Regions from separate parts of the Martelella sp. FOR1707 genome, predicted to be linked through region 1. Evidence: predicted binding sites of a transcription regulator. Region 1 holds the regulator's gene; each other region holds the start of a gene.
The links. The regulator LexA, encoded in region 1, represses DNA repair genes until DNA is damaged. The targets are predictions, from matches to a motif close to TGTTCNNNNTGTGTTCNG.
Positions count from the first base shown of each region.

Region 2: a site for LexA is predicted at 6,834-6,851, ahead of V6765_RS06720 (ATP-dependent helicase). Genes of this name have one in related genera too.
Region 3: a site for LexA is predicted at 1,952-1,969, ahead of V6765_RS05180 (ImuA family protein). Genes of this name have one in related genera too.

Region 1 is NZ_JBAKFP010000010.1:78,569-88,266, forward strand. It holds gene V6765_RS22570 (ABC transporter ATP-binding protein) at 1-521, opposite strand, end outside; gene pcsA (phosphatidylcholine synthase) at 683-1,432, opposite strand; gene V6765_RS22580 (UbiH/UbiF family hydroxylase) at 1,626-2,810, shown strand; gene V6765_RS22585 (AEC family transporter) at 2,862-3,806, opposite strand; gene V6765_RS22590 (cytochrome c biogenesis CcdA family protein) at 3,833-4,576, opposite strand; tRNA gene V6765_RS22595 (tRNA-Lys) at 4,816-4,891, shown strand; gene V6765_RS22600 (YrhK family protein) at 4,977-5,750, shown strand; gene lexA (transcriptional repressor LexA) at 5,918-6,625, shown strand; gene V6765_RS22610 (ComEC/Rec2 family competence protein) at 6,579-9,131, opposite strand; gene gltA (citrate synthase) at 9,421-9,698, shown strand, end outside.
Region 2 is NZ_JBAKFP010000002.1:593,445-603,142, reverse strand. It holds gene V6765_RS06750 (D-alanyl-D-alanine carboxypeptidase) at 1-354, shown strand, start outside; gene V6765_RS06745 (hypothetical protein) at 577-843, shown strand; gene V6765_RS06740 (OmpA family protein) at 924-1,574, opposite strand; gene V6765_RS06735 (OmpA family protein) at 1,708-2,313, opposite strand; gene V6765_RS06730 (efflux RND transporter permease subunit) at 2,418-5,573, opposite strand; gene V6765_RS06725 (efflux RND transporter periplasmic adaptor subunit) at 5,570-6,682, opposite strand; gene V6765_RS06720 (ATP-dependent helicase) at 6,902-9,337, shown strand; gene V6765_RS06715 (tRNA-binding protein) at 9,375-9,698, opposite strand, start outside.
Region 3 is NZ_JBAKFP010000002.1:276,017-285,714, reverse strand. It holds gene V6765_RS05195 (AraC family transcriptional regulator) at 1-64, opposite strand, end outside; gene V6765_RS05190 (SDR family oxidoreductase) at 156-899, shown strand; gene V6765_RS05185 (ornithine carbamoyltransferase) at 947-1,813, opposite strand; gene V6765_RS05180 (ImuA family protein) at 1,995-2,576, shown strand; gene V6765_RS05175 (Y-family DNA polymerase) at 2,503-3,972, shown strand; gene V6765_RS05170 (error-prone DNA polymerase) at 3,982-7,305, shown strand; gene V6765_RS05165 (AAA family ATPase) at 7,363-7,860, shown strand; gene V6765_RS05160 (pyridoxamine 5'-phosphate oxidase family protein) at 7,896-8,543, opposite strand; gene leuC (3-isopropylmalate dehydratase large subunit) at 8,731-9,698, opposite strand, start outside.

The sequences.
Region 1 (9,698 bases):
ACCGAGGTCGGCTCATCCAGGATGATGAGGCTGGGGTTCTGCAGGAGAGCCCGCACGATCTCGATGCGCTGGCGCTCGCCGACCGACAGATCGGCCACATGGGCGCGCGGGTCGAGCGGCAGGCCGTATTCCACGGAAAGCCGACGCGATTCGTCGGAAATCTCGGCCAGCGAAATGCCGGGGTCGAGCGACAGCGCGATGTTTTCCGCCACCGTCAGCGCCTCGAACAGCGAGAAATGCTGGAAAACCATGCCGATGCCGAGCTTGCGCGCATGGGCCGGCGCTTCGATGCGCACCGGCTCTCCTTGCCAGACGATCTGGCCCGCCGAAGGTTCCAGCACGCCGAAAAGCATTTTCACCAGCGTGGATTTGCCCGCGCCATTTTCCCCAAGCAGGGCGTGGATTTCACCCCTGGCGATTTCGAGATCGATTCCATCGCACGCGGCGAACGTGCCGAAATACTTCGTGAGACCGGAAACCGCCAGCAGCGGTTGACCCGCCGGTTTCTTTACTTCGTCCAAACCGCCCTCCGGCCGCCGGCACTGCACCCGGGCGCTACATGCGCGCCCTGCCCGCCATGGATTGACTAAAAATTAGGACTTCCCCTGCCCTGCGTATAAATGAAGCACAAACCCCGGTGGATGCGCAACGGTTTTGGCCGCTCCGCAAACAGATTCTTCGCTCAAAATTCGGCGCGCGTTTCCGCAGCCCGCGCGCCGAGCTTGGGCAGGAACTGCAGCACCGCGCCGATAACGTAGAGATAGATGCCGCTTGCGACGAACAGCGCCTCGATCAGTTTCGGCGCGTCAAAGGAGGCAATCAGCGCATAGAACCCGGTCGCGCACCAGATGCCGAAGACGCTCAGATTGAGGGGGCGCAAGCGTTTGACGCGAACGGGATGCAGGAACTGCACGGGCGCGAAGGTGAGCGCCACCGACAGGATCACGATCGCCATCGCGACCAGCGAGGACGGCTGAATGACGAAAAACGAGAACACCACCATGTTCCAGACCACCGGAAAGCCCGAGAAGAAGTTCTCGCCGGTCTTCATCCCGCTGTCGGCGTAATAGATCGCGCTGGAAACCACGATCAGCGCGGCGGCGACGAAGGACAGCGGCTCGCCGATCATATGCGATTGATAGAGCGCGAAGGCGGGTAGCAGCACATAGGTAACGTAATCGATGATGTTGTCGAGCATGACGCCGGACCAGCTCGGCAGCACTTCGGAAACCCTCAGCCGCCGGGCGATCGGCCCGTCAATGCCGTCGACAAGCAGCGCCAGCCCGAGCCACCAGAACATCGACACGAATCGCCCCTCGGCGGCGGCCACGACCCCGAGAAAGGCCAGGAACGAGCCCGAGGCCGTCAGGATATGGACGGAAAAAGCCCTGATTTCCGCATATGGCACTTTTCGCTGAGTGAACAATCCCATTCGATATCCGTTTGCTGCGTCGTGCGTTGCCGGCCTTTTCCGCCGGACGATCCGGCATGCCTACCGAATTTCGGTCAAGAATGCACCAGATGGATGCGATGCGCGAAAAAAATCTTGGCTTTCCAGAATTTTTCGCAGCAGAAACAGCCTTGCCGCATTATATCGGTATCACAACAAATGACGAGGCTCGATTATGGCGGAGCATGAAATTGCAGTGATCGGCGGCGGACCTGCCGGTATGATTACGGCGCTGTCGCTGGCGCGTGGGGGGCGCCATGTCGCCCTGGTGGCGCCCGCCCAAAGCAGCGGCGACCACCGCACCACCGCGCTTATGGACCACTCCATCGCCTTCATCAACCGGCTGGGCCTGTGGAAGGACGTCAAACCCGGCGCCGCGCCGCTCAAGACCATGCGAATTATCGATGGCACCGGCCGCCTGCTGCGCGCGCCGACCGTCAGCTTCCGCTCCGCCGAGATCGACCTCGAGGCCTTCGGTTACAATATTCCGAACACGGTGCTGGTCGAAAAGCTTTCGCAAGCCGTCGAGAACGAGGCCAACATCACCCAGTTCCGCGAGGCCGCAAGCGATATCGACATCGGCAAGGATGCAGTCGCGATAACGCTCGCCTCGGGTGACAGCCTCAATGCAGCGCTGGTCGTCGGTGCCGATGGCCGCAGGTCCAAGGTGCGCGAAAGCGCCGATATCGGCACCCGGCAATGGAGCTATAAACAGTCCGCCGTCGTTCTGAATTTCGAACACGGCCTGCCGCACGGCGATATCTCGACCGAGTTCCACACCCGCAACGGCCCCTTCACCCAGGTTCCGCTGCCGGAAGCCAACCGTTCCAGTCTCGTCTGGGTCATGGCGACGGCCGATGCGGAGGCCATGGTTGACCGCCCGCCGGAGGAAATCGCCGCGGCGATCGAGGAGCGCATGCAGTTCCTGCTGGGCGCGGTGAAAATCAATGGCCCGGTGCAGAAATGGCCGCTCTCCTCGCTGGTTGCAAACCGTTTCGGCAAGGGCCGGATGGCGCTTGTCGGCGAGGCAGCGCACGCCTTTCCGCCGATCGGCGCGCAGGGGCTGAACCTCAGCCTGCGCGATATCATGCGGCTTTCGCGCATGCTGGACGGCATTGACGGCTCGACCATCTCGTCACGCACCGGCGAGCGCTATGATTTCCTGCGCAAGTCCGATGTCTGGAGCCGGACGGCAAGCGTCGACCTTCTGAACCGTTCGCTGCTGGCCGATTTCCTGCCGGCGCAGCTCGCACGCTCGGCCGGGCTCTACGTGCTCTCCGCTGTGCCGCCGCTACGCCAGTTCGCCATGCGCGAGGGCGTGCAGCCGATGCGCGGCATCAAGGCGCTGTTTGCGGGATAACGTCAGAAAACCGGCATAAGTTATTGTTTTAGATGTCTTTAGACGCCGAATCTAGAACGGAATCGCATCGGCTCCGATCAACGCCAGCAACACGCCGAGCGTCGCCACCGATGCGATTGTCGAGATCAGGATTGTCGCCGAGGCGCGCTCATACCAGATGCCGTACTGGCGAGCGATGACGAAGACGTTGGTCGCCGTCGGAAGCGCAGCCATCAGCACCGCCGCCTTGACCCAGAGCGGGTCGAACCCGCCATGGACCATCATGAACAGATAGACCACCAGCGGGTGGAGGATCAGTTTTGCCGGCACGATATAGTTGATTTCCGCCGGCACCCGCCTGACCGGCCTCAGCGCCAGCGTGACGCCCATGGCAAACAGCGCGCAGGGCGCTGCCGCCTGGGCAAGATAATCTACCAGCCGGCTGAAGGCCTGCGGCATGGCGAACCCGGATGCAGAGACAGCAAAGCCCAGTGCCGTTGCCACCAGAAACGGGTGAAGCAGGGCCCGCAGCACGATATGGCGCACCAGCGAACGCCCTCCCCCGCCGCCGGCCGTCGCCATCACCGTCGGCGCGACGATAAAATGCACCGCGTTTTCGAAGCAGATGATCAGCGCCACCGGAACGGCAGCCTCCTCCCCCAGCGCCAGCAGCGCAAGCCCCGGCCCCATATAGCCGATATTGCCATAGCTGCCGGCAAAGGCCTGGATGGTCGTTTCCCGCACCCCGTTCTTCTTCCACAGATAGCCGATGGCAAACAGTAACAGAAAAACGGAATAGGTCGCCGCAAGATCGATCGACACGAAATCGAGCCGCGTCAGTTGCTCGAACGGCGTGCGCGAGACCAGTTTGAAGAACAGCGCCGGAAGGGCGGCATAGATGATGAAGATATTGAGCCAGGCGGTTCCTTCTTCGGGATGGCGAAAGATCTTCGCCGCGCCGAACCCGATGACGATCAGCCCGAAGAACGGGAAAAGCAGTGCTAGAATATCGGCCATGGCTCCGGTCGCTTGGTGGCGGGCAGCTAGCCGATGCGCGAGAGCACCGGAAAGGTCTGCTGAAACCAGATCGCCATATCGGCAATGAAGCCGAAAAGAAAGGCGACGCCGGTGAGAATCAGCAGCACGCCCATGATTTTCTCGACAGCGCCCAGATGTTTGCGAAACCGCGTCAGAAACCGCATGAAGGCGCCGGAGAAATAGGCCGCGATCCAGAACGGCACGGCAAGGCCGAGCGAATAGACCGCCAGCAGAACCGCTCCGTTCGAAACCGTCGCCTTGGTGGCGGCCACGGCGAGAATCGCGCCCAGCACCGGCCCGATGCACGGCGTCCAGCCGAAGGCGAAGGCGAGCCCCATAATATAGGCGCCTGTCACGCTTGCCGGCTTGCCGCCGCCGTGAAACCGCGCCTCGCGCGAAAGAATCGAAATCCGCAGCACGCCCAGGAAATGCAGGCCCATCAAAATGATGATCACGCCGCCGACCTTGCTCAGAATATCCATATACTGGCGCAGCAGCTGTCCGATGGTGGACGCGCCCGCGCCGAGCGCCACGAAGATCGTCGCGAATCCGAGCGTGAAGAAGAAGGCCGGCAGCAGCACCGCCCACTGGCTTGCCGGCTTGGCTTCGCCGCCGCCCTTCAACTGGTCGACCGAGATCCCCGCCATGTAGCAGAGATAGGGCGGCACCAGCGGCAGCACGCAGGGCGAAAGAAAGGACAGCGCGCCGGCCAGAAGCGCGCTCAGAAGGGAAATATCGCCAATCGACAAGAAACCTGCTCCAACACCTAAGAAATCGGGCGCGGGCGATGTCCGCGCCCCATTCCCGCGGCGACGAAAATGGCCGCGGAATGCGTCCGCGGGTCTTAAACCAGATGACCGGTCAAATCCAATCACCTTTCCGCGCGCCGAAAACCGCCGTATTATCGCTTTGGCGGCGAGATTCCGGGTTGACCTTGGATAAGACCCTTTCTATGTTCCGCCCACTTTCAGCCGGGCATCCGGCTCGGGAGAGCGTAGCTCAGCCGGTAGAGCAACTGACTTTTAATCAGTAGGTCCAGGGTTCGAACCCCTGCGCTCTCACCATTTGTTTTTCAGCCGGTTTTGATTTTCCTTCCCCGCTTCGTTAAAACGCGGCCAAGCGCCAGGCGTATCAATCTCGGGGGACCGCATGCCGCATATGTTCGTCAATCGACCGCGTCTTCATGACGTGATTGCCGATACGCCGGCTAAGCGAAAGAATTTCCGCTGGGAGACGATCAACGCGATGGCCTACCAGGCCGGTGGGCTGATCTTCATTTTCGGCAGCATCTGCTTCTTTCCGGCGCTCTCGGCCTATGCCGATCTTGGCGCCTGGATATTCTTCTTCGGATCGCTGATCTATCTGCTCGTGACCGGCCATGACCTGATCGAGGTCTTCGTTTACGCTAGGCAGCGCAACGCCCCGGAAACGCTGTGGGACAGGCTGGAGGCCTGGGCGGCGTGGACCTATGTCTTCGGAACCGTGCTGTTCGTGGTTGGCAGTATTTTCTTCCTGTCTTCCGTCGACCTTCCCAAGGCCGGCGCTTGGTGCTTCATCATCGGCAGCGTCTTGTTCGTGATCGGCGCGGTGATCAACGTCATCCAGATCGTCCAGGCCGACGATCTCGTCACCCTGCAGATGATGAACCTGACCGCGCTGACCTTCGTGGTCGGCTCGGCGCTCTTTGCCGTCGCTTCGATCCCCTATCTCTGGACGCTTGCCAGCGAGCGCGACGAAACCCTGCTCGATGGTTTCCTGGCGTGGCAATATCTGGTCGGCAGCGTCCTGTTCTTCATCGGCGGCCTGTTCAACTATCGCCGCGCCTATCGCGTCGTCGCCGCAGCACTCGGAAAGCCGACGCCCTATGCGCGCCACCCGCTGAAGCCGCTTGCGCCCCGTCGGAGGAAGCCCTGGGAAAAGTGACCGCTGCCCCAAACCCCGGCCTTGGTTGCCGATTCGCCGCGACCGGGGACAGTGGCCGCGAACGCGCAGCACAGCCCCTGCGTCGCAAGCGCTTCCGCGCACTTGCGGAACACAGTGAGAACATGTATATTCGTTCTGGATTTGTTTCGAAGGGCCAGGGGCAGGAAATGCTGACACGCAAACAACAGGAATTGCTGTATTTCATTCATGAACGGATGAAAGAGACCGGCATTCCGCCGTCCTTCGACGAAATGAAGGAGGCGCTCGACCTCGCGTCGAAATCCGGCATTCACCGCCTGATCACCGCGCTGGAGGAACGCGGCTTCATCCGCCGGCTCCCCAACCGCGCCCGCGCGCTCGAAATCCTGCGCATGCCGGACAGCGCGATCGGCCAGCAGCCGCGCCGGGGCTTCTCGCCAAGCGTGATCGAGGGCTCTCTCGGCAAGAAGCAGGAAGAGCCGAAGGCGCCGGCCAGCGCCAATGACGGCGGCTCGGCGGGGATTCCGGTCATGGGCCGGATCGCCGCCGGCGTGCCGATCTCCGCGATCCAGGAAAATACCCATCAGATCACCGTGCCGGCGGAAATGCTGGGCGCGGGCGAACATTACGCGCTGGAGGTGCAGGGCGATTCGATGATCGAGGCCGGGATTTTCGACGGCGACACCGTGATCATCCGCAATATCTCCACCGCCTCGCCCGGCGATATCGTCGTGGCGCTCGTCAATGACGAGGAGGCGACGCTGAAGCGGTTCCGCCGCAAGGGCGCCTCGATCGCGCTGGAAGCGGCCAATCCGGCCTACGAGACCCGTATCTTTTCGGCAAACCAGGTCAAGGTGCAGGGCAAGCTGGTCGGCCTGATCCGTCGTTACCACTGAAGGTGAGCGTCTCAGGAACCGAGATGACCGGCAGATATTCGCCGGAGCGCCAGTCATAAAGCCGGTGCCTGTTCCACGGGCGGGTCAATGCTCTGACCGATGTGCTGACTGAGATCGTCATCGGGCCGCAGGATGGTTTGGCTGACGGGGGCGGTTGCGCCTTCGCATCCGCGATGCCTCCCGGCAACGGATTGGCATTACCTGCCTGCTGATCGGGTTCGCCGACCCTGCCCGGCTCCGCGACCGAGCGCCGTATGTCGCCGTCGTCCATATCGCGACGGTCGGCCGGCGGCAGCGTGAATTGAAAGGCGCCGTGCTGGCGACGCATTGCTGGCGTGACGAGGTATGCGCCGGAACGGCAGGTCTGGAATCCGGGGCGGTAACGGCTGACGACGATATCGGCATTGTCGCAGGCAAGGCCGGCAAAGGCCGGCCGGTCGACCGTCATGATCCTGCGGCCCATCATGGTCGCATAGCACCACGCATCTTTCTTGCAGCGGAAGATGCCGGGCGTCCGGCCGGCTTCGGTGATCGTATCGCTGAGCGCCCGCGCGGCGCTCGCCATATCCGCTGCTTCGAGCCGCGCGAAACGATCTTCCTCATTCAGCGCCAGTACGCTTTCCTCAACAGGCGGCAGCGTCTCCGCGAGCGTGAGCGCCGTTTCCCACTGCTCGAACACGAAGGATGGCGGCCGCTTCGTGGTGAGCGCCGCGACATCGCCGGTGACGATCGCCACGAGATCGCCGTCGCCAGCCACCAGGATTTGCGGCGGCGGAGGCTCGGGCGGCCAAGAGATCAGCGCGAAGGAAACCGCTATCGGAATCACACCGAAGAGACGCAGACGCGTGCGCAACAACACGAGCGGCAGGAAGCCGGCGAGAAACAGCAGCAGAAACCCCTTCGGGGCACGGCCGGTGGTGAACGCGCCGCCGAGGCTATCGACCCAAGTCGCGGCCTGCATGACCCAATCAAGCCCCCAGCCCATGACGATCAGAAACGGCGCGTGGAGATTGAGCGGCATGGCGATGAGCGATAAAAGCCCGGCCGGCATGACCACGAAGGTGACCACCGGCATGGCGAGCAGATTGCCAAGCAGCCCGTAGCCCGCGATACGGGAAAAATGATGGATGGCGAACGGCGTCGTCGACAGCCCGCCAATCAGCGCGGTGAGCACGATACCGGAGGCTGCGATCCAGAGCCAGCGGAGCGGCCCGCGACTTTGGCGAAACCCGTCAGCGGGCCGGCGCTGCCATGCGCCATAGCCCGCGATCAGCGCCAGCGTGGCGGCGAAGGACATCTGCATGCCCGGCCCCACCACTTCGGCGGGGGTCACGATCAGGATCACGAGCGCGGCGAGCGCCACATTGCGCAGGCTGATCGCCGGACGGTCAAAAATCGCCGCCGCCAGCATCACCGCCAGCATGATGAAGGCGCGTTCGGCGGACACCTGCATGCCCGAGATCAAGAGATAGAACAGTGCCGCCGCAATCGCAGCGGCCGCCGCGATCTTCTTCGTCGAAATCGCCTCGGCCGCGCGCGGCGACAGCGCCAGTAACAGCCTGAGGCTGGAGAAGAAGATGCCGGCGGCCAGCGCCATGTGCAGACCGGAAATGGCAATGATATGGGCAAGGCCGGCATTGCGCAGCGCATCGAGCATGTCGTCGCTCAGCGCCCGGCGCTCGCCGGTGATGATCGCATTGGCAAAAGCGCCGGTGTCACCCGCAAGCACCGCACGAATGCGACCCGCAATGCCATCGCGTATCCGCTCGATCGCAAAACCCGCCCTTGCACTGAGCCCCGGCGCGGGCACAAGACCGGCATCGCTTGGCGGCCCATAGAAAAAGCCCACCGCGCCGATGCCGTCGAAATAGGAGAGAAACCCGAAATCAACCAGGCCGGGCATGACCGGGGCGGAAGGCGGCAGCAACCGGCCAAGCCCCTGAATGGCGTGACCGATGCCGACAGGCGGCAAATTGCCGCGGGCGACAAGCGTGACGCGCTCGGGCGGACGGTGGATCACGGGGTCGTCCGTCGCCGTCACCTGCACAACATAGCGCCAGCCGGTTTCCGTCGGCTCGCGGCTCTCGACGACGCCGGTGATATGGGTGGTCACCGGCGAATCGAGCATCACCGTGGCCCGCCGCGCCGTCTCCAGCGCCGCAAGCAGCGCACCGCAGAGAAACAATGCAATGCAGGCGCTGACGACGGGCAGCAAGCCTCTGCCATTGCGCAGCAAGACGGCCGCGAACACCGCCAGACCGCAATAGATGCCAAGGCCCAGCGAAGACGGGCTCTCGTCGAGCGAAAACCACCAGCCTATTCCGGCTGCCAGCGCCACCGGGACCATGAGAAACGGCCGGCCGAAAGCCTGCTCTTCGCGCCACAAGGCGGCAATATCGAACCGCCCTGCCCGGCCCGCGTCTCGCCCGTCAAAACCAGCCTCGCGCTCGCCTTGCGGTTGGCGCCTTCTGAAACGCGCGCGAAGCCGGTCGGCTCCGGCGCGCAAGCCCGTCGCCTTGTCTATCTCGCTCGTGCCTGCCCCGCTCCCACGCATCCACAATCGCCGCCCCACAACTTTTACATGTTGTGGCCAATGCTAATCGATTGCAATGCAAGCGCTGGCGGCAGAAGCAAAATTTTCCTTTTCTAAACCCCGTAAAACTTGCTAAACGCAGATATTACTCATCACCCGCCGCGCGGCTTCGTCGGCTTGGCAACACCTTGCCAATCCTATAGCTAATGAAAATCCCGATTGGCTTCGACAGCGTATTCGCGCCGGAAATTTGGAGGACAGGATGACGGAAACTGGAAAACTGCAACTCGACGGCAAGGAACTTGAGCTGTCGGTGGAAGAAGGCACATTCGGCCCGAAAGTCATCGACATCGCTTCGCTCTACAAGCAGTCGGGCATGTTCACCTACGATCCGGGTTTCACCTCGACGGCCTCGTGCAAATCCAAGATCACCTATATCGATGGCGATAACGGCATTCTGCTGCACCGCGGCTACCCGATCGATCAGCTGGCCGAAAACGCCGACTTCCTGGAAGTCTGCTATCTGCTGCTGTTCGGCGA
Region 2 (9,698 bases), on a different contig from region 1:
CTCGAAACCGCCGACGGCGTGGCCGATGCGGTGGGCGAGGCGATCGTTCCGGCCGCCGAGGCGTCCGAGCCCGACACCTCGATCAAGACCGGCTCGGTTCGCGCGTCGCGCGGCTGGGTGGTTCAGGTCGGCACTGCCGCCACCCCCGAAGCCGCCAGGGCGCTTCTCGCCAACACCAAGGGCAAGGCCGGCGGCGCGCTCGACAGATCCGAGCCCTTCGCGCTCGCCTACAATACCGGCGGCCAGTCGGTCTACCGCGCCCGCTTCGGCGGCTTCTCCGATCAGGAGGAGGCCGTACGCGCCTGCCGGGCGCTGAAGCAGAACGGCGTGAGCTGCTGGGCAAGCCTGCAGTAGAAGCCATGAACTAGCGGCATATCTCTGCTGTTTAGAACAATAAAACGCCGGCCCCGATAACGGGCCGGCGTTTTTCGTAAAGGCTTTTGAAAGGTTTCCGCCTTACGCTTGAGAGTAAGGTTTTGGAAAGCAAGAACAGCGAAAGTTCGAATAGCCGCACCTCGCCCCAACGCGCTCCAAACCGCCGGTAAATCCTTGAGTGTCTTGCGTATGAGGATAGACGTGACCAGGAAACAGCGTTTCGGAATGATGTCAGGCCAATCTCTCCCCCTTGATCGCCGCGGCGGCCTCAACCCGCTGCAGGAAGCCGCCCAGAAGCTCGCCGATTACGCGCGTTTCCAGGGGCGCTACAAGGCCCGCGAACTGGTCGGCCTGCTCTCCAGCCAGAGCGAACGCGCCGCCCGCTCGATCGCACCCGCGGTGAAGATCCATATCTATATCGCCGACGATGCGACCGGCAGGATGCCCGTCAATCTCAGGCTGCGGTAAAACAAAAAGGCCGCGCCGTGCGCGACCTCTTTTCACGAAGTACGATACGAAAAAGGCGGCCCGACGGCCGCCTTTTGCCGTTACATCTTGACGGCGGAGATCTGGATCTCGACGCGACGGTTCTGGGCACGGCCTTCAGGCGTGCTGTTCGAAGCGATCGGGTTCGAGGGACCAAAGCCGACGGCGGAGATGCGGTTGCCGCTGACGCCGCTCTGGATCAGATAGTTGCCGACGCTGTTGGCGCGATCCTGCGAAAGACGCTGGTTGTATTCGACCGAACCGGTGGAATCTGTGTAACCGTTGACGTTGACCGCCGTGCGGTCGTACTTGCGCAGCACGGTCGAAACGGCGTTCAGCGTCGAGTAGAAATTCGGCAGGATCGTGTATCCGTCCGTCGGGAAGGTAACGTTGCCCGGCATGATCAGCGTCAGCATGTCGCCGTTGCGGACCACGGAAACGCCGGTGCCGGCGAGCGCCTGGCGGAATTCCCGCTCCTGGTTGTCCATATAGGCGCCGATGCCGCCGCCGGCGATCGCGCCGAGCGCGCCGCCGATCGCGGCCCCCTTGGCGTCGCCGCCCACGGCAAGGCCTGCCAGCGCGCCAAGCGCGCCGCCGGCGAGCGCGCCGGTTCCGGTGTTGTTGTTGACGGTCTGGCCCGAATACGGGTCAGTCGTCGTGCAGCCGGCAAGGAAGGCAAGGCCTACGGCTGCGATGGTGATTTTCTTCAGCATGGTGTCCCTCAGAGTTGAAAGCTTCGCCAACGTTGAAGCCGTTTCTTTGCGGCAATCATATGGCGCTAATGTGCGGCTTCTCGCAGGCAATCCCACAATCAGCCGCACATGTTGTCAAGATAGCGCAGCCGCCTCAATTGGCCATAGGCGCCGCGGTGACCGGCGCGGCGGCCGTGGCGCCCGCTGCTGCCGGCGGCGCGATCCGTACTTCGACGCGGCGGTTCTTGGCGCGGCCATCGGCGGTGTCGTTGCTCGCCACCGGATCGGCCTTGCCGTAACCCACGGGAAGAATGCGCTGGGGGCTGATACCGCGCTGGATGAACGCGCCGGCGACAGCATTGGCGCGCTGCTGCGACAGTTTCAGATTATAGGCATCCGAGCCGGTGGAATCGGTATAGCCGTTCACGTCGATATCGGTGGCGCTGTATTTGCGCAGCAGCGCGGCCGCGGTATCGAGCGCGGGAATGAACTCGGGAACGATATCGTATTTGTCGGTCTCGAAGGTGATCGAGGACGGGAAGATCAGCGCGATATATTTCGGCGTCCGGATGATCGTCACGCCGGTATCCTTGAGCTGGTCGCGGAACGCCTGCTCCTGGCTGTCCATGTAGGCGCCCGGATCGGAGACGGAAATATTCGTCACCGACACTTCCTGCGGCGCGACGTCCTCGCCGCCTGTCGACGCACATCCGGCAAGCAGCAGCGTGCCCGAAAGAGCAATAGCGATGGTCCTGATCATGGTGTTCCCCTCTGTTCTCGAAATGCCGGTGCACCCGGCCGGTCCCCATAACAACAGCATGGCGGATGATTCCGCAAGCAGCGCATGACGATTTCCGGCCGATGCTAATGGTGGCCGAGCAATGTCGCGTCGTGCATCTCCGCGTTCAGACGGCGCTCCTCATCGACCTTCGGTTTCGAGAACCGGGCAAGGATCAGATAGGCCACCGGCGTGATATAGAGCGTCACGATGGTCGCAAAGCCGAGCCCGCCGACGATCACCCAGCCGAGCGCGATCCGCGCTTCCGCACCCGCACCCGACGCCAGCACCAGCGGAATGCCGCCGAGCACTGTCGAGATCATCGTCATCATCACTGGCCTCAGACGCAGAAGCGTCGCATGCTCGATCGCGTCGCGCACACCCTCGCCCCGGTCTCGGAGCTGGTTGGCGAACTCGACGATCAGAATGCCGTTCTTGGCCATCACCCCGATCAGGAGCACCAGCCCGATCTGGGAATAGATGTTGAGGCTGGTGCCGGTCAGAAGCATCGCGATCACCGCGCAGCCAATGCCGAACGGCACGGTCGCCAGAATGATCAGCGCGCTCCACACGCTTTCGAACTGGGCCGACAGCACCAGGAACACGATGATGATCGCGAAGCCGAACACCATTGTCATGCCCGAGGCGTTCTCATCGAGCGCGGCGGCTTCCGCCTGTGCCTCGACATGGGCGCCGGGCGGCAGAAGCGGTTCCGCGATCTCGACCAGCCGCTGATAGGCCTCGCCCAACGCGACGCCCTCCCCGAGGCTGGATGACAGTGAAACCGAAGGCTGCTGGTTTTCGCGCTCCAGCGTCGGCGCGATCGATTTTTCCTCCAGCGTGGCGATGGTGGACAGCGGCACGATCCGGCCGTCGCCTGCCTTCAGGAATATGTTCCTGAGATCGGTCGGGTCATCGACCTTGCGGGTGTCGGAGCGAAGCTGCACGTCATAGGATTCGCCATCGATGAACACCTCGCCGACCGAGCGTCCGTCGAGCAGCGCCCGGAGCGCCTGCGACAATCCGGCGATATCGATGCCGAGATCGTCGGCCCTGCGGCGGTCGAGCGTCAGCGCAAGCTGTGCCTGCGAGGCGTCGTTGCTGAGACGCGGGGCGGAAAACATCGGGTCGGCTTCCATCGCGGCCACGATTTCGGACGCGGCGACCGCGAGCTTCTCATGCGTGGAACCCACCAACGCGACGCTGAGCCCGTTGCCGCCGCCCCGGATATTCAGCGAATTGGGTTGGAAGGCGAAGGCGCGCACGGCCGGTATCTGGCCGGCGGCCATGTTGACATCGCCGGCGATCGCGCTCTGCACCCGCTCGCGCTCGCCCCAGGGGGCCAGCGTCATCACCATGAAGCCGCTATTGGTGTTGCTGCCGAAGCCGGAGATCGAGAACACGCTTTCGATCTCGCCGCTGTCGAGCAGCGGCTGCAGGCGCTCCTCGACCTGCTGGATGCGGTCGCGGGTATAATCGAGGCTGACGCCTTGGGGCGCCGAGACCCGCATCAGCAGCATCGAGCGGTCCTCGCGCGGCAGAAGTTCGTTGGTAATGTTGGTATAAGCGAGATAGGCGCCGAACATCAGCAACGCGCCGAAGGAGAGCACCACCAGCGGGGCGGACAGCGCAAAGCGCAGCGAATGCGCGTATAAGCGGTTGAAACCATTGCCGAACCGGGTAGCAAGCCCGGGTCGGGTCTCGGAATGCTGGACCAGGATGCGCGAAGCCAGCATCGGGCAGAGCGTCAGCGCCACGAAGGACGACAGCATCACCGCGAAGGCGAGCACGAAGCCGAATTCGCGGAACAGGCCGCCCGCCTGCCCCGGCAGGAAGGAAAGCGGCACGAACACGGCGGCAAGGGTTGCCGTGGTGGTGATAACCGCGAAGAAGACCTGGCGGGTGCCGAGCACGGCGGCCGCGCGCGGGCCCATGCCGAGCGCGCGCAGGCGCACGATGTTTTCCAGCACCACGATTGCGTCATCCACCACCATGCCGGTGGCGAGCACGATCGCGAGCAGGGTCAGGATATTGACCGAGAAGCCGGCGAGATAGATCGCGGCGAGCGTGCCGACCAGCGCCACCGGCAGCGTGATCGCCGGAATGATCGTCGCCCGCCAGTCGCGCAGGAACAGGAAGATGATCGCCACCACGATCAGCGCGGCAAGCGTCAGCGAGCGGACCACCTCCTCGATCGATCCGGAGATGAACACCGCGTCGTCGCTCGAAACCCGGATCGTGGTGCCTTCCGGCAGGTTCGGCCGGAGTTCGTCGACGACCCTGTGCACGCCCTCCGATATCTCCAGCGTGTTGGATTTGGCCTGACGCACGATGCCGAGACCGATGCCCGGCTGGCCGTTGTAGCGCAGCGCGGTCGCCGCCGTATCCGGACCGAAGACGACGGTCGCCACATCGCCGAGGCGGACATTGTCGGCGACCTTCAGATCGGCGAACTGTTCCGGCGTGGTGAGGTCGGCTGTCGCGCGCACGCCAAGCGCCTGGGTGGTGCTGGTGAGCGAACCGGCCGGCACGTCCCACGACATGTCGGAAAGCGCATTGGCGAGATCGGCAACCGTCAGACCGCGGCTGGCAAGCGCTGCCTGATTGATATCGATGCGGAAGATCTTTTCGCGGTCGCCATAGACCGCGACATCGGCGACGCCCTGCACGGCGGCAAGCCTGTCCTCGATATTGTCTTCGACATATTTGGTCAGGTCATCGATATCGAGCGTGGATGAGGTGACCGCCAGCCGCAGGATCGGCTGCGCATCCGAATCCGCCTTGACGATGCGCGGCTCGTCGGCGTCATCCGGCAACTGCCCCTCGACCCGGCCGACGGCATCGCGCACGTCCATCGAGGCGACATTGATATCGGTATCCTTGCTGAATTCGAGCGTCACCCGGCTGGAACCCGTCTGCGATTGCGAGGACATCGACTTCAGCCCGGAAACGCGCGCAACTGCCCCTTCGATGACGTCGGTGACCTCGCGGTCCACCGTTTCGGGCGATGCGCCGGAAAACGTGGTGCGCACGGATATCACCGGCTGGTCGACATCCGGCAGTTCGCGCACCTCGACGCCGAAATAGGCGGCAAGGCCGGCGACCACGATCAGCGCGTTGAACACCAGCGCCATGATCGGCCGGCGCACGAAGAGCGCGGTGAAGCCATGCTCGGTGGCATGGTCTACGCCTGTCTCCTGAGCCTCGTCGTGCTTGTCGCCGGGTGGGACCTCCTCGCTCATGACGACGCCTCCGCGTTCGCCTCACGCACCGCCCCGCCCTCGCGCAGGCGCTGGATGCCCTCGATGATGACGGGATCGCCCTCTTCCAGCGCGGCATCGACCAGCACCAGATCGGGATCGCGCTGGATCACCCGGACGCGGACCTTGTGCGATGCGCCGTCGGCAATGCGCCAGACATAGGACCCTTCAGAGTCCCACTGGATGGCGAGCGGATCGACGCCCGGATATTCATCGCCGGGAAACCGCATCGTCACGTCGAAGGACATGCCGGCCCTGAGCGCATCATTGTCATTATCGAGGCGCGCGCGCACGGTGAAGGTGCGGCTTGCGGGATCGATCCGGTTGTCGACCGCCTCGACCACGCCGTCAAAGCGCTTCTGGGGCGCTGCGACCAGACTTGCCTCGACCGGCGCGCCGGGCGTCACGGCGGTGGCGAAGCGCTCCGGAACGTCGAAATCGACGAGGATCGCCGAGCGGTCGTCAATGGTGACGATCTCCGAGGAGGTGGTGACATAGTCGCCGACATTGACGCCGACGATCCCGGCGACGCCCGAAATCGGCGCGACGATCTGCCGGCGAGCGAGGTCGAGTTCAGCTGTCTCGAGATCGAGCTTTGCGGATTTTTCGGCGATCTCGGCGTTGTAGACTTCGAGATTGGAAATGGAAGAGCTGATCTTGCGGTTGATCTCGGCCTGCCGGGCGGCGCTTTCAAGCGCGACCTCGGCAAGATTGCGCGCCAGAACCTGCTCGCGGTCATCGAGCTGGACGATGACGTCGCCCTTCTCCACCCTGTCGCCGGAGGATATGCTGATCTCGGTGATCGTGCCGGCCTGTTCCGGCAGCAGCGTCACCGACTGGATCGCCGCACCGCTGCCGATCGCCGTGAGCTGGTCGTTGACCGTGCCGATCGTGACCGGCGCGGTGACAACCTGAACGGCGCCGCCGAAACCGCCGCCCCGTCCGCCGGACGGGGGTGTGGCTGCGTCCTGATTTCCGACAATTCCAACCGAGGCTAGAAGCGCGCGGCCGTCCGGCGCGAAATAGAGCCAGGCCGCGGCCCCGACTGCCAGAACGCCGAGACTGACGGCAAGCTGTTGATAAAGACGCATTCATGACCTCGGACTGGCAACTGGGGCGGGATTCCTGTCACCGAAGTATCGTTATCGTTTCCGCCTCCGCAAGTCGCCAGATCAAACCTCACCAAATTGTAATGTTACCTCCGCCCGGCGGCGCGTAATCGGTGGCCGGCATTGCCGGGGATGTGCTTTTTTTGTTCTCATTTCCCGCGCCGCCTTCACCTTTGGCATGCAAGCCACTAGATTGGCCTCATGACTCAAGGTGACGACAATATTCCGTTTTTCGACGAAGACGACGCGCCGCAGCCCGCAGCGCCCGCCCGCTCCGGCCTTGCCGCAAGGGCGATGGCCGCGCGCCGCGCGCCGGATGCGCCCGATTATCTTTCAGGACTGAACCCCGAGCAGCGCGATGCCGTGGAAACCACGGAGGGACCGCTTCTGGTGCTTGCCGGGGCCGGCACCGGAAAGACCCGGGTTCTGACCACCCGCATCGCCCATATCCTGGCCTCGGGCAAGGCCTATCCCAGCCAGATCCTCGCCGTCACCTTCACCAACAAGGCCGCGCGCGAGATGAAGGAACGGATCGGCGCGCTGGTGGGCGGCGCGGTCGAGGGCATGCCCTGGCTCGGCACGTTTCACTCGATCGGCGTCAAGCTCCTGCGCCGCCACGCCGAGCTTGCGGGGCTGAGATCGGACTTCACCATTCTCGATACCGACGACGTGCTCAGGCTGCTCAAGCAGTTGATCCAGGCCGAGGGGCTGGACGACAAGCGCTGGCCGGCGCGCCAGTTCGCCGGCATGATCGACAACTGGAAGAACAAGGGCCTGACGCCAAAAGCAATCGCGGAAGGCGATGCCCGCGCCTTTGCCAATGGCCGCGGCCGCGAGCTCTATCAGGCCTATCAGGACCGGCTGAAGACGCTCAACGCCTGCGATTTCGGCGATCTTCTGCTGCACCCGATCGAGCTGTTCCGTCAGCACCCGGATATTCTCAAGGAATACCACCGCCGCTTTCGCTACATTCTGGTGGACGAGTACCAGGACACCAACACCGCGCAATATATGTGGCTGCGGCTGCTCGCCCAGCGCCCGAGCGGAGACGAAGGCCCGATCAATATCTGCTGCGTGGGCGATGACGACCAGTCGATCTATGGCTGGCGCGGGGCGGAAGTCGACAATATCCTGCGCTTCGAAAAGGATTTCCGGGGCGCCAAGGTGATCCGGCTGGAGCGCAATTACCGCTCGACCGCGCATATTCTGGGCGCCGCAGGCAATCTGATCGCCCACAACGAAGGCCGTCTCGGCAAGACGCTGTTCACCGAGCGCACCGATCCCGACGACAGCAAGGTGCAGGTCCATGCCGCCTGGGATTCCGAGGAGGAAGCCCGCGCGGTCGGCGAGGAGATCGAGCAGTACCAGAAGAAGGGCGAAGCGCTGAACGACATGGCGATCCTGGTGCGCGCATCGTTTCAGATGCGCGAATTCGAGGACCGGTTTGTCACGCTGGGGCTCAACTACCGCGTCATCGGCGGCCCGCGCTTTTACGAGCGCCTCGAAATCCGCGACGCCATGGCGTTTTTCCGCCTGACCTGCCAGCCGGCCGATGATCTGGCGCTGGAGCGAATCATCAACACGCCGAAGCGCGGCCTTGGCGATGCCAGCGTACGCAAGGTCCACGACTATGCCCGCGCCCGCAACATTCCGATGCTGGCGGCCGCGCGCGAGCTGATCGACACCGACGAGCTGAAGCCGAAACCGCGCAAGGCGCTGTTTGACGTCGTCACCCAGTTCGATCGCTGGCAGGACCTGTTGGAGACGACGCCCCATACCGAGCTTGCCGAGCAGATTCTCGATGAAAGCGGCTATACCGAGATGTGGCAGAACGACCGGTCGGCGGAAGCGCCGGGCCGGCTCGAAAACCTCAAGGAGCTGATCCGCTCCATGGAGGGCTTCGAGAGCATGCGCGGCTTCCTCGAACACGTCTCGCTCGTGATGGACGCCGACAACAACGAGGATCTCGACGCCGTCTCGATCATGACGCTGCATTCGGCCAAGGGACTGGAGTTCAAGACCGTGTTCCTGCCGGGCTGGGAGGAAGGTCTGTTTCCGCATCAGCGCGCGCTGGATGAAAGCGGCCGCGCCGGGCTGGAGGAAGAGCGCCGGCTCGCCTATGTCGGCATCACCCGCGCCAAGCGCCACTGCCATATCTGGTTCGTGTCCAACCGCCGCATTCACGGGCTCTGGCAATCGACAATGCCATCGCGCTTTCTCGATGAGCTGCCGGAGGCTCATGTCGAAGTTGGCGAGACCGAGGTTTCCTATGGCGGCTACGGCCAGTCGCGCTTCGACAGGGCAGAGCCGTTTTCCAACACCTATGCCACGCCCGGCTGGAAACGCGCCCAGGGCAACCGCTCCGATGCCACACGCGACAACTGGGGCTCACGCTCCGGCCACGCGGTGGAGCGGATCGGCTACGGCGAAAGCGGGCCGCGCGGGCGCACCATCGAGGGCGAGCTTGTGGCGCGCTCCACCGGCGAGGAGTCTTCCGCCTATGCCGTCGGCGACCGCGTCTTTCACATGAAGTTCGGCAATGGCAACATCGCCTCAATCGAGGGCAACAAGCTGACCATCGATTTCGACAAGGCCGGACGCAAGCGCGTGCTGGACGGGTTCGTGAAGCCGGTTTGAACAGTAGGCCTGATGTTTAGAGGGGACGCGAAAGCGTTCAGTGCAACCGGACGCCGTTCGCAACCGGCTTGTCGACGCCTGCGAGCACAACCGCGCCGGCGTCATCGGCAAAGCCCAGCGTCAGCACTTCGGAGCGCACCGGGCCGATCTGGCGCGGCGGGAAGTTGACGACGGCCATGATCTGACGGCCGACCAGTGTTTCCAGCGTGTAGTGAACGGTGATCTGCGCGGAGGACTTCTTCACGCCGATCTCCGGACCGAAATCGATCTTCAGCTTGTAGGCGGGCTTGCGCGCCTCGGGAAAGTCTTCGGCCTCGACAATGGTGCCGACGCGGATATCGACTTTCAGGAAATCGTCGAA
Region 3 (9,698 bases), on a different contig from region 1:
TGCCTTTCGAAAACACCGCGCCGGGCCTCAGAAGCCGGACAACATCGGAAAGCGGATCCGCCATTATGGACTATCTCAAATTAAAACCGGACTAATGATCGAAGATAATCCGATTAACGCAGGTTATATCGATCCCGTCAACACAGGAGATCGACATGAAAACCATTCTGATTACCGGTAGTTCATCCGGTTTCGGGCTTGAGACCACCCGCCACTTCCACGCCGAGGGCTGGAACGTCATCGCCACGATGCGCCGCCCGCGCCCGGCGCTTTTTCCCGCGTCACAGCGCATCTGCGTGCTGGCGCTCGATGTCACCGATGCTGACAGCATCGCTGCTGCCATCGAAGCGGCCGGTCCGATCGACGTCCTCGTCAACAATGCCGGCATCGGCGTTGTCGGCGCCTTCGAGGCAACGCCGATGGCCCATATCCGCAAGGTGTTCGAAACCAACACCTTCGGCGTGATGGCGATGACGCAGGCGGTTATCCCCGGCATGCGGGCGCGCGGAACCGGCATGATCGTCAACGTCACCTCCAGCGTGACGCTTTCGCCGATGCCGCTCGCCGCCGCCTATACCGCCAGCAAGCAGGCGATCGAGGGATTTACCGGCTCGCTCGCCCATGAACTCGGCGCCTTCGGCATCAGCGCGAAACTGGTGGAACCCGGCTATGCGCCGACGACACAATTCGCCGCCAATACCGATATCCCGGTCATGGACCTGATTCCCGAAGCCTATGCGGACTACGCCGCCCCCATTTTCGCAGGTTTTGCCAACCCGCCGCTAACGACAAAGGAAAGCGATGTCGCCGAGGCGGTCTGGCGAGCGGTGCATGACACATCGGGCCAGTTGCGCTTTCCGGCGGGCGCGGATGCCGTGGCATTGGCGGAGCAGGCCTGAGAGTAGGACGGACTGACGTAATGAGTACGGTGTGAGGATGGTGCCGGTCAGGAAAACGCAGGCTTTCCGAGTGACCATTCCAGCACAGCATTCTGAACATGGAGCAGGAAGGTTTTGGCCTCTGTCACCCGACATCGTGGATGCATCATGGCGTCCGCCGAGACCTCCCGCCCTCTTGCGACCGGCGGACACGGAATGAATTCGACGTTCCCACCGAGTGAATTCAAAACCGTACCTGTGATCTGATAGGGCAACACAGCATCCCCCGCGTCGGTCGGCCAGCAATCGGTGACGATGATATCCGCATCCTTGAGCTCAGCCATGTCCGTGCTGGCCCGAAAGCGTCCGCCTGCGCTGTGGGCGGCATGCCAAGCCTCAGGATAAAGCTGCACCACATTGATCGGAGCCACCCGCGACAGTTCGATCCATGAGCCCAGAATATTGGCCTCAGGCGCAACCACCACGACCTTAATGCCGGCGAGTTGGTGGTGACGATGCCAGTAGAAGGCAAGATCTCCCAGCGTCTCACACGGGTGGTTCTGCCGTGTGCGTGCATTGATGACAGGAGCCTTGGCGGCGGTGGCAAGATCCTGCAGGAGGGTGAGATCAGGCGCACGGGCGATGAGAATATCGAACCAGTTGTCGAGATAGGCTCCGATATCCTCCGTCGCCTCTCGCGCCCCGAGCACCAGCGGAACGCGCACGCATTGCCCGCCCATACCGACGATGCCGAGCTCAAAAGCAGATATGTTGCGCCATCCGCCATCATTGACGATGAGCGCAGCCCTTGTGCCCGAAAGACTCTGCGGCAGATCACGGCCTGCTATTGCTAAGGCCTCAGCGCGTTCGACCAGCGCCTCAATATCGAAAAATGTCAGGTCTTCAAGGGAAATCAGATCACGTTCCGGTGTCATCTTCCTCTTCGCCTCCGTCATGCGGTAAAGCTGGGCATGCTAGCCGGGCCAGATGACAACGCCAAGTCAAGATACATGCCCAGTCTTTCGTCCGTGCCACCACCGGTCACGCGCATCACAGTTGAAAGGGAGGTAAGATGTTCCCTTTTCATTCTCATCCGATCCGCTATATCATCCGCCCATGCAGGATGAATTTTCGGCCATATTTCCGCTTCAGCGCGGCCGGGTGCATGATGCTTCCGGCCCCGGCGCGCCTTTCTTTGCCGCAGCGCTTTCCGGCGTCACCGGCGGCACGGTGCTGTGGATCAAGCCGTCATGGTTTGCCGAGGAGATCAATCCGGTGGCGTTTTCGGCGTTTTTCGATCCGCGCGAAATCATCCTGGCGCGCACCGCCGACCAGACGGAAACGCTGGCCGCCGCCGAAGAGGGCCTGCGTTCGGGCGCCGTCGGCCTCGTCGTCATGGAGGTGGACAAGCCGATCGAGCTCACCCCGGGACGCCGGCTGCAACTTGCCGCCGAAAGCGGCCGTAGCATCGGGCTTTCGCTGCATCCCGAAGGCGCCGGCAATCAGGCGGCCACCACGCGCTGGCTCTGCAGACCGCTGTTTTCCGCTTCCGACTCGACTCTGCAGGAGTGGTCGATTATAAAGAACAAAACAGGAACAAATAACAGTTGGGCAGTGCGTTGGGATGAAACGGCGCGTCGTATCCATATGGTTTCAGAGACTGCCGAGCGAGCGGGTTTTAAGGGCCCGCCCGGTTGATGGCCCTTTCGCCGTCACGCTGAGCGAGGGCAATCATGACCGGCTTCACGACCTCAACCGGGAGGCCGAGGGCCAAGGGCTGGAGCGCGGCATGGGGCTTGCCGATGCCCGCGCCTATGTGCCGGATCTCGTCACCCGCCCAGCCGATATCGACGCGGACCGGCGCTTCCTCGTGATGCTCGCCCGCTGGGCGACGCGCTACACGCCCCATGCCGGGCTCGACGGCGAGGACGGGCTGGTGCTCGACATCACCGGCGCATCCCACCTTTTCGGCGGCGAGGCGGCGATGCTTGAAGACATGAAGGAGCGGCTTGCCCGCGCCCGGCTTTCCGCAAGGATCGGCATCGCCGATACCCGGGGCGCGGCCTGGGCGCTTGCCCATTTCGCCCCCGGCATTGCGCCGGAAGGCAAGACCAGCGCAGCACTCGGCCCGCTTTCGGTCTCTGCACTGCGCATCGATGAAAAGACCGCGACGGCGCTGAAGCGCCTTGGCCTCAACACCATTGCCGACATGACGGCCCTGCCCCGCGCCACCCTCGCCCGCCGCTTCGACATGGGCCTGATCGAAAAGCTCGAACAGGCGCTCGGCACACGCGGCGAGGCCGTGTCGCCGCTTTCCGGACCGCCGCATTATGGCGTGCGGATGAGTTTTCCAGAGCCGATCGGCCTTGTCGATGACGTGATGGCAGCCCTTGCCCGCCTGCTGGACACGCTCTGCCTGCGGCTGAAGAACCGGGAGGCCGGCGCGCGCGCCATTATGCTGTCCGTGGAGCGCGTCGACCAGACCCGCCAGACCGTCACGCTGCGCCTCGCCCGCCCGATGCGCGATGCGCCGCGCATTCTGCGCCTGTTCGAGCGTCCCGTGGGCGAAATCGACGCCGGTTTCGGCATTGAGCGGATCCGGCTCGAGGCGCGCGGCGTGGAAGGCCTGCCCGCCGAGCAGATCGGCGAAGGCGGGCTGGTGGAGGGCGAGGCGCTGGACGACCTCGTCACACGGCTGGGTGCCCGCATCGGTCTCGACAACATCGTCCGCTTCCAGCCGGTGGCGAGCCATATTCCCGAGCGCGGCTTTACCGAAAACCCCGCCGCCTATGGCCGTGTGGATGCCGAATGGCGCATGGACCAGCCCCGCCCCTTGCGCATGTTCCCGCCCGAGCCGGTGACCAGCGACGCCGCCCGCCGCCCGCCCTCGCGCTTTTCCTGGCGGCGCATGCGGTTCGAGACGGCTGCAAGCAGCGGGCCGGAGCGGATCGCGCCGGAATGGTGGCGGCCGGACGAGGCCTGGCGCTCGGGGCTTCGTGATTACTGGCGGGTGGACACCCGGCAGGGGCTGAGGCTGTGGATGTTCCACACCCCGCAGGCCCCCGGCTGGTTCGTCCATGGCCTGTTCGCCTGAGGCCCGGCCATGGATTATGCCGAGTTATGCGTCACCACCAATTTCACCTTCCTCACCGGCGCCTCGCATCCGGAGGAGATGGTGATCCGCGCCGCCGAGCTGGATCTTGCCGCCATCGCCATCACCGACCGCAATTCGCTCGCAGGCGTGGTCCGCGCCTTCCGGGCGCTGAAGGAAATCAGGCGCAAGATCGAAAAACAGGCCGAGGAGCAGTCGATCCGGCTTTCGACCCATATCGATCCCTCCTCGCGCCAGCCGGCCGGCGATGCCAAGTCCATTGCCCTGCCGCCGATCCGCCGCCTGCCACGCCTGATCGTCGGCTGCCGGCTGGTGCTCGCCGACAGCCCCGTCGATTTCGTGGCGTTGCCGAAGGACAAGCCGGCCTATCAGAAACTCGTGCGGCTCCTGAGCCTCGGCAAGCGCCGCGCGCAAAAGGGCGAATGCCTGCTTTACCTCCGTGACATGCTGGAAGGCGCCGATGGCTCCATTCTGATCGCGCTGCCGCAGGGGCTGGAGCAGAAGGCGGAAGCGACAGACCATATCACCCAGGCGCACCGCCGCTTTCCCGGCCATGTGTTCACGGGTGCCGCCCCGCGCTATGACGGTTCCGATGCCGCCTGGTTCAAAACCCTCACCGCCCTTTCGCACAAGGCCGGCGCGCCGATGGTCGCAGTCGGCGACGCGCTGATGCACCACGCCAGCCGCCGCCAGCTCGCCGACGTGCTGACCTGCATGCGCCACCACATCACCATCGATGCCATCGGCCATCTGGCACTGCCGAATGCCGAGCGGCGGCTGAAGCCGGCCGCCGAAATGGCGCATATCTTCCGCGACCACCCCGCCGCCATCCGCCGCACGCTGGAGATCGCCGCCCGCCTCACCTTCGATCTCACCGAGCTTTCCTTCAACTATCCGGCCGAAGTCGCCCATGGCGAGGCGCCGCAGGCCCGCCTTGCCCGCCTCACTTGGGAGGGGCTGAAACGACGCAATCCCGAAGGCATACCGGCACGCAACCGGGAGCTTGCGGAAAAGGAACTGGCGCTGGTCGGCGAGCTCGGCTACGCCGCCTATTTCCTCACCGTCCACGACATCATCGCCTTTGCCCGCAGCAAGGGCATTCTCTGCCAGGGCCGCGGTTCGGCGGCCAATTCCATCCTCTGCTATGCGCTCGGCATCACCGATGTGAAGCCGGAGATGATCGGCATGGTGTTCGAGCGCTTCGTTTCCCGCCATCGCGGCGAGCCGCCGGATATCGACGTCGATTTCGAGCACGAGCGGCGCGAGGAGGTGATCCAGCACATCTACAAGACCTATCGTCGCGAGCATGCCGGGCTTTGCGCCACCGTCATCCATTTCCGCTCACGCGCGGCGATCCGCGAGGTCGGCAAGGTGATGGGGCTGTCGAACGATGTCACCGCCGCCCTGTCCGGACAGATCTGGGGCATTTCCAGCAAGGGCGCCGAACCCGAACGGCTGAAGGAGGTCGGCCTCGACCTTACCGACCGCAGGCTGACCCAGACGGTGCGCCTGATCGGCGAGATCATCGGCTTTCCCCGCCACCTATCGCAACATGTCGGCGGCTTCGTCATCACCGAGGACCGGCTGGACGAGCTCTGTCCCATCGAAAACGCGGCGATGGAGGACCGCACCGTGATCGAATGGGGCAAGGACGATATCGACGCGCTCAACATCCTCAAGGTCGATGTGCTGAGCCTCGGCATGCTGACCTGCCTGAAGAAGTGCTTTGATCTCACCGCGCGCCATTACAACCGCCCGCTCACCATCGCCGATGTGCCGCAGGAAGATGAAGCGACCTATGACATGCTGCAAAAGGCCGATGCCATCGGCGTGTTTCAGGTGGAAAGCCGGGCGCAGATGAACTTTCTGCCCCGCATGAAACCGGCAACCTTCTACGATCTCGTCATCGAGGTCGCGATCGTGCGCCCCGGCCCGATCCAGGGCGGCATGGTGCAGCCCTATATCCGGCGACGGCTGGGGCACGAAAAGGTCACCTATCCGAAGGAGGAGTTGCGCGGGGTTCTCGAAAAGACCAAGGGCGTGCCGCTGTTTCAGGAACAGGCAATGCTGATTGCCGTGGTCGCCGCCGGCTTTTCGCCGGAAGATGCCGACCGGCTGCGCCGCTCGCTCGCGAGCTTCCGCCAGATGGGCACGATTGGCGAATTCGAGACGCAATTCGTCAACGGCATGCTCGACAACGGCTACGAGCTCGATTTCGCCCAGCGCTGCTTCGCCCAGATCAAGGGCTTTGCCGATTACGGCTTTCCCGAAAGCCATGCGGCGGCCTTTGCCATGCTCACCTATGTCTCAGCCTGGCTGAAATGCCATTATCCGGCGGCCTTCGCCTGCGCGCTGCTGAACTCCCAGCCGATGGGTTTCTACGCTCCGGCCCAGATCGTGCGCGATGCCCGCGAGCATCAGGTGGAGGTGCGGCCGATCTCGGTCAACCACAGCGCCTGGGACTGCACGCTGGAGCGCCGCGCCGACGGCGCCTATGCGCTGCGCCTCGGCTTCCGCCAGATCAAGGGGCTGAAAAAGGAAGATGCCGTCTGGCTGGAGAACGCGCGCGGCAATGGCTATCAGACCCCGGAAGACGTGTGGCTGCGCGCCGGGCTGATGCCGGCGGTGCTGGAGCGCCTTGCCGAGGCCGACGCCTTTGCGGACGCCGGGCTGTCGCGCCGCGATGCGCTGTGGCGCGTCAAGGCGATCCGCGCGCCCAAACCGCTGCCGCTCTTCAACGATCCGATCGACGGCGAGCATATCAGCGAACCGGATGTCATCCTGCCGACGATGAATCTCGGCGAACAGGTGGTGGAGGATTATGTCGCCACCCGCATGAGCCTGCGCGCCCACCCGATGGAGATTCTGCGCCCGAAAATGCCCGGCCTGACGCTGCATTCGGCGCTGGCGACAACTGCGGAAAAACGCGTCAGCGTCTCAGGCCTCGTCATCACCCGCCAGCGCCCCGGCACGGCATCCGGCGTCATCTTCCTGACGCTGGAGGATGAAACCGGCGTCTCCAACGTGGTCGTGTGGAACAAGGTCTACGAACGCTTCCGTCGCACGGTGATGGGCGGCCGCCTGCTGAAGGTCACCGGAAAGCTGCAGCGCGAAGGCGTGGTCGTCCACGTGATCGCCGAAACCATCGAGGACTGCTCCTGGCGCCTCTCCGAACTCGGCCACCCGATGGACGACGCCATCGGCATCACCGATCCCAAAGCCGACGACACCCCGCGCCGGCCCAAGCTCCAGCCAAGGGCGCATCATCCGCGCGAGCAGGCCAAGAAACTGTTCCCGAGCCGGGATTTTCATTGAGGTTTCACTCGATATCGCGGCATTAAATACCTCGGCTAGCCATGAGAGGACATAAACTTGAAAACCCTTATCGCTTTCGCGGGCCTGCCCGGCACGGGCAAAAGCACCATCGCCAGGGCGCTTTCGGCCAAGACCGGCGCGGTCTATCTTCGTGTCGATGAAATCGAGACCATCATGCTGGCGCATGATCCCGACCGGGAAATCGGATCGGAAAGCTATGAGATCCTCGCCGCCCTCGCCGTTTCCAATCTTACGCTCGGCCATGACGTCATCACCGATTGCGTGAATCCCTGGGCGCTGACGAGAGAGATGTTCGCAGGTGCTGCCGCGCGGGCTGATGCCCGCTTTCTGGGGGTCGAGGTCACCTGTTCCGATCCCGCCATGCACCGTCTGCGCGTCGAAGAACGCCCGATCGATATACCCGGCTGGAAAAAGCCAACATGGCAGGACGTGATCGCGCGCGACTATACAGACTGGTCCATCGCCGATATCCGCATCGACACCGCCGGAAGCAGCGTCGAACAGGCCGTTTCGCAAATTATATCGAAGCTTTGAGGCATATGACCGGAAGCGAAGCCGGACAGGGTGCCTCAGTACATCGACTTCCGGTAGCTATCCTCGAGCCCCTCATCCAGCCTCTTCATCTCCTCCGGATCCTCCGGCGCGGCGTCGATCTGGTCGAGGATGATCTTCACCAGCGACGGCATTTCGCTGCGGTCCTGGCGGCTTTCCGGGTCCCAGAGTTTGGAGCGGCGGAAGGCCTTGGCGCAGTGCAGGAAAACTTCCTCCACATGGACCGCGATCGCGGTCAGCGGCAGACGGTCCTTCACCGCAAGCAGCGCGAGCAGGTCGGGATCGCGTGTGATCACGGCCCGGCCGTTCACCCGCAGCGTGTCGTCGAAGCCCGGGACCATGAAGATCAGGCCGACCGAGGGATTGGCGAGGATGTTCGACTGGGTGTCGAGCCGGTTGTTGCCGGGCCGGTCGGGGATCAGCAGCGTCTTGTCATCCAGCACCTTCACGAACCCGCGCGGATCGCCGCGCGGGCTGACATCCGCCCGCCCATCGGCCGCCTGGGTGCCGATACAGAGAAACGGCGAGCGCGCGATGAACTCGATCGCATGCCTGTCGAGCCGCGGTTGGGATTTCTTCGCCGCAAGGTCATGCGTTGCCGGAAACAGGGATCGCAGTTCCTGCTCGTCCGCAATCAGAAATTCCGGTTTCAATGCGCCCGCCATAGCCTCGTCCTCCGTTCGGGATCGACACATGAATGCCTTGCGAAGACCGCCTTGACAAGGGGAACGTCGACGCCCCAACGGCAAGGACAGGCGATCCTGTAGTCACCCACGGGTTTATAAACAAACAGGGGCGGATCGCTCCGCCCCCTTACTTAATCTGCCGTAAAGGATGAACCTTCCGGGCCGCTTATTTCCAGTCGCGGATGTCCACGAAATGGCCTTCGATGGCGGCGGCTGCCGCCATGGCCGGTGAGACCAGATGGGTGCGGCCCTTGTAGCCCTGGCGTCCCTCGAAATTGCGGTTCGAGGTCGAGGCGCAGCGTTCCTCCGGCTTCAGCCGATCGTCGTTCATGGCCAGACACATGGAACAGCCCGGTTCGCGCCATTCGAAACCGGCCTCGAGGAAGATCTTGTCGAGGCCCTCGGCTTCCGCCTGTTCCTTGACGAGACCGGAGCCCGGCACGATCATGGCGTTGACGGTGCTCGCCACCTTGCGGCCCTTGGCGACAGCGGCGGCGGCGCGCAGGTCCTCGATGCGGCCATTGGTGCAGGAGCCGATGAAGACGCGGTCGACGGCGACGTCGGTCATCTTGGTGCCGGGCGTCAAACCCATATATTTCAGCGCCCGCCACTTGGAGGTGCGTTTGTTCTCGTCCGGAATATCGTCCGGGTTCGGCACTTCGCCGGTGATGGAAACGACATCCTCGGGCGACGAGCCCCAGGAAACGATCGGCGGCAGGTTGGCGGCATCGAGCACCACCACGCGGTCATATTCCGCGCCCTCATCGGTCGTCAGCGACTTCCAGTATTCGACCGCCCGGTCCCAGGCCTCGCCCTGAGGCGCGCGCGGACGGCCCTTGATATATTCAAAGGTCTTTTCGTCCGGCGCGATCAGACCGGCGCGGGCGCCGCCTTCGATCGTCATGTTGCAGACGGTCATGCGGCCTTCCATCGAAAGATCGCGGATCGCCTCGCCGGCGAATTCGATGACGTGGCCGGTGCCGCCGGCGGTGCCGATCTCGCCGATGATCGCCAGGATGATATCCTTGGCGGTGACGCCTTCCGGCGCCTTGCCATCGACGCGCACCAGCATGTTCTTGGCCTTGGACTGGATCAGCGTCTGGGTGGCGAGCACATGCTCGACCTCCGACGTGC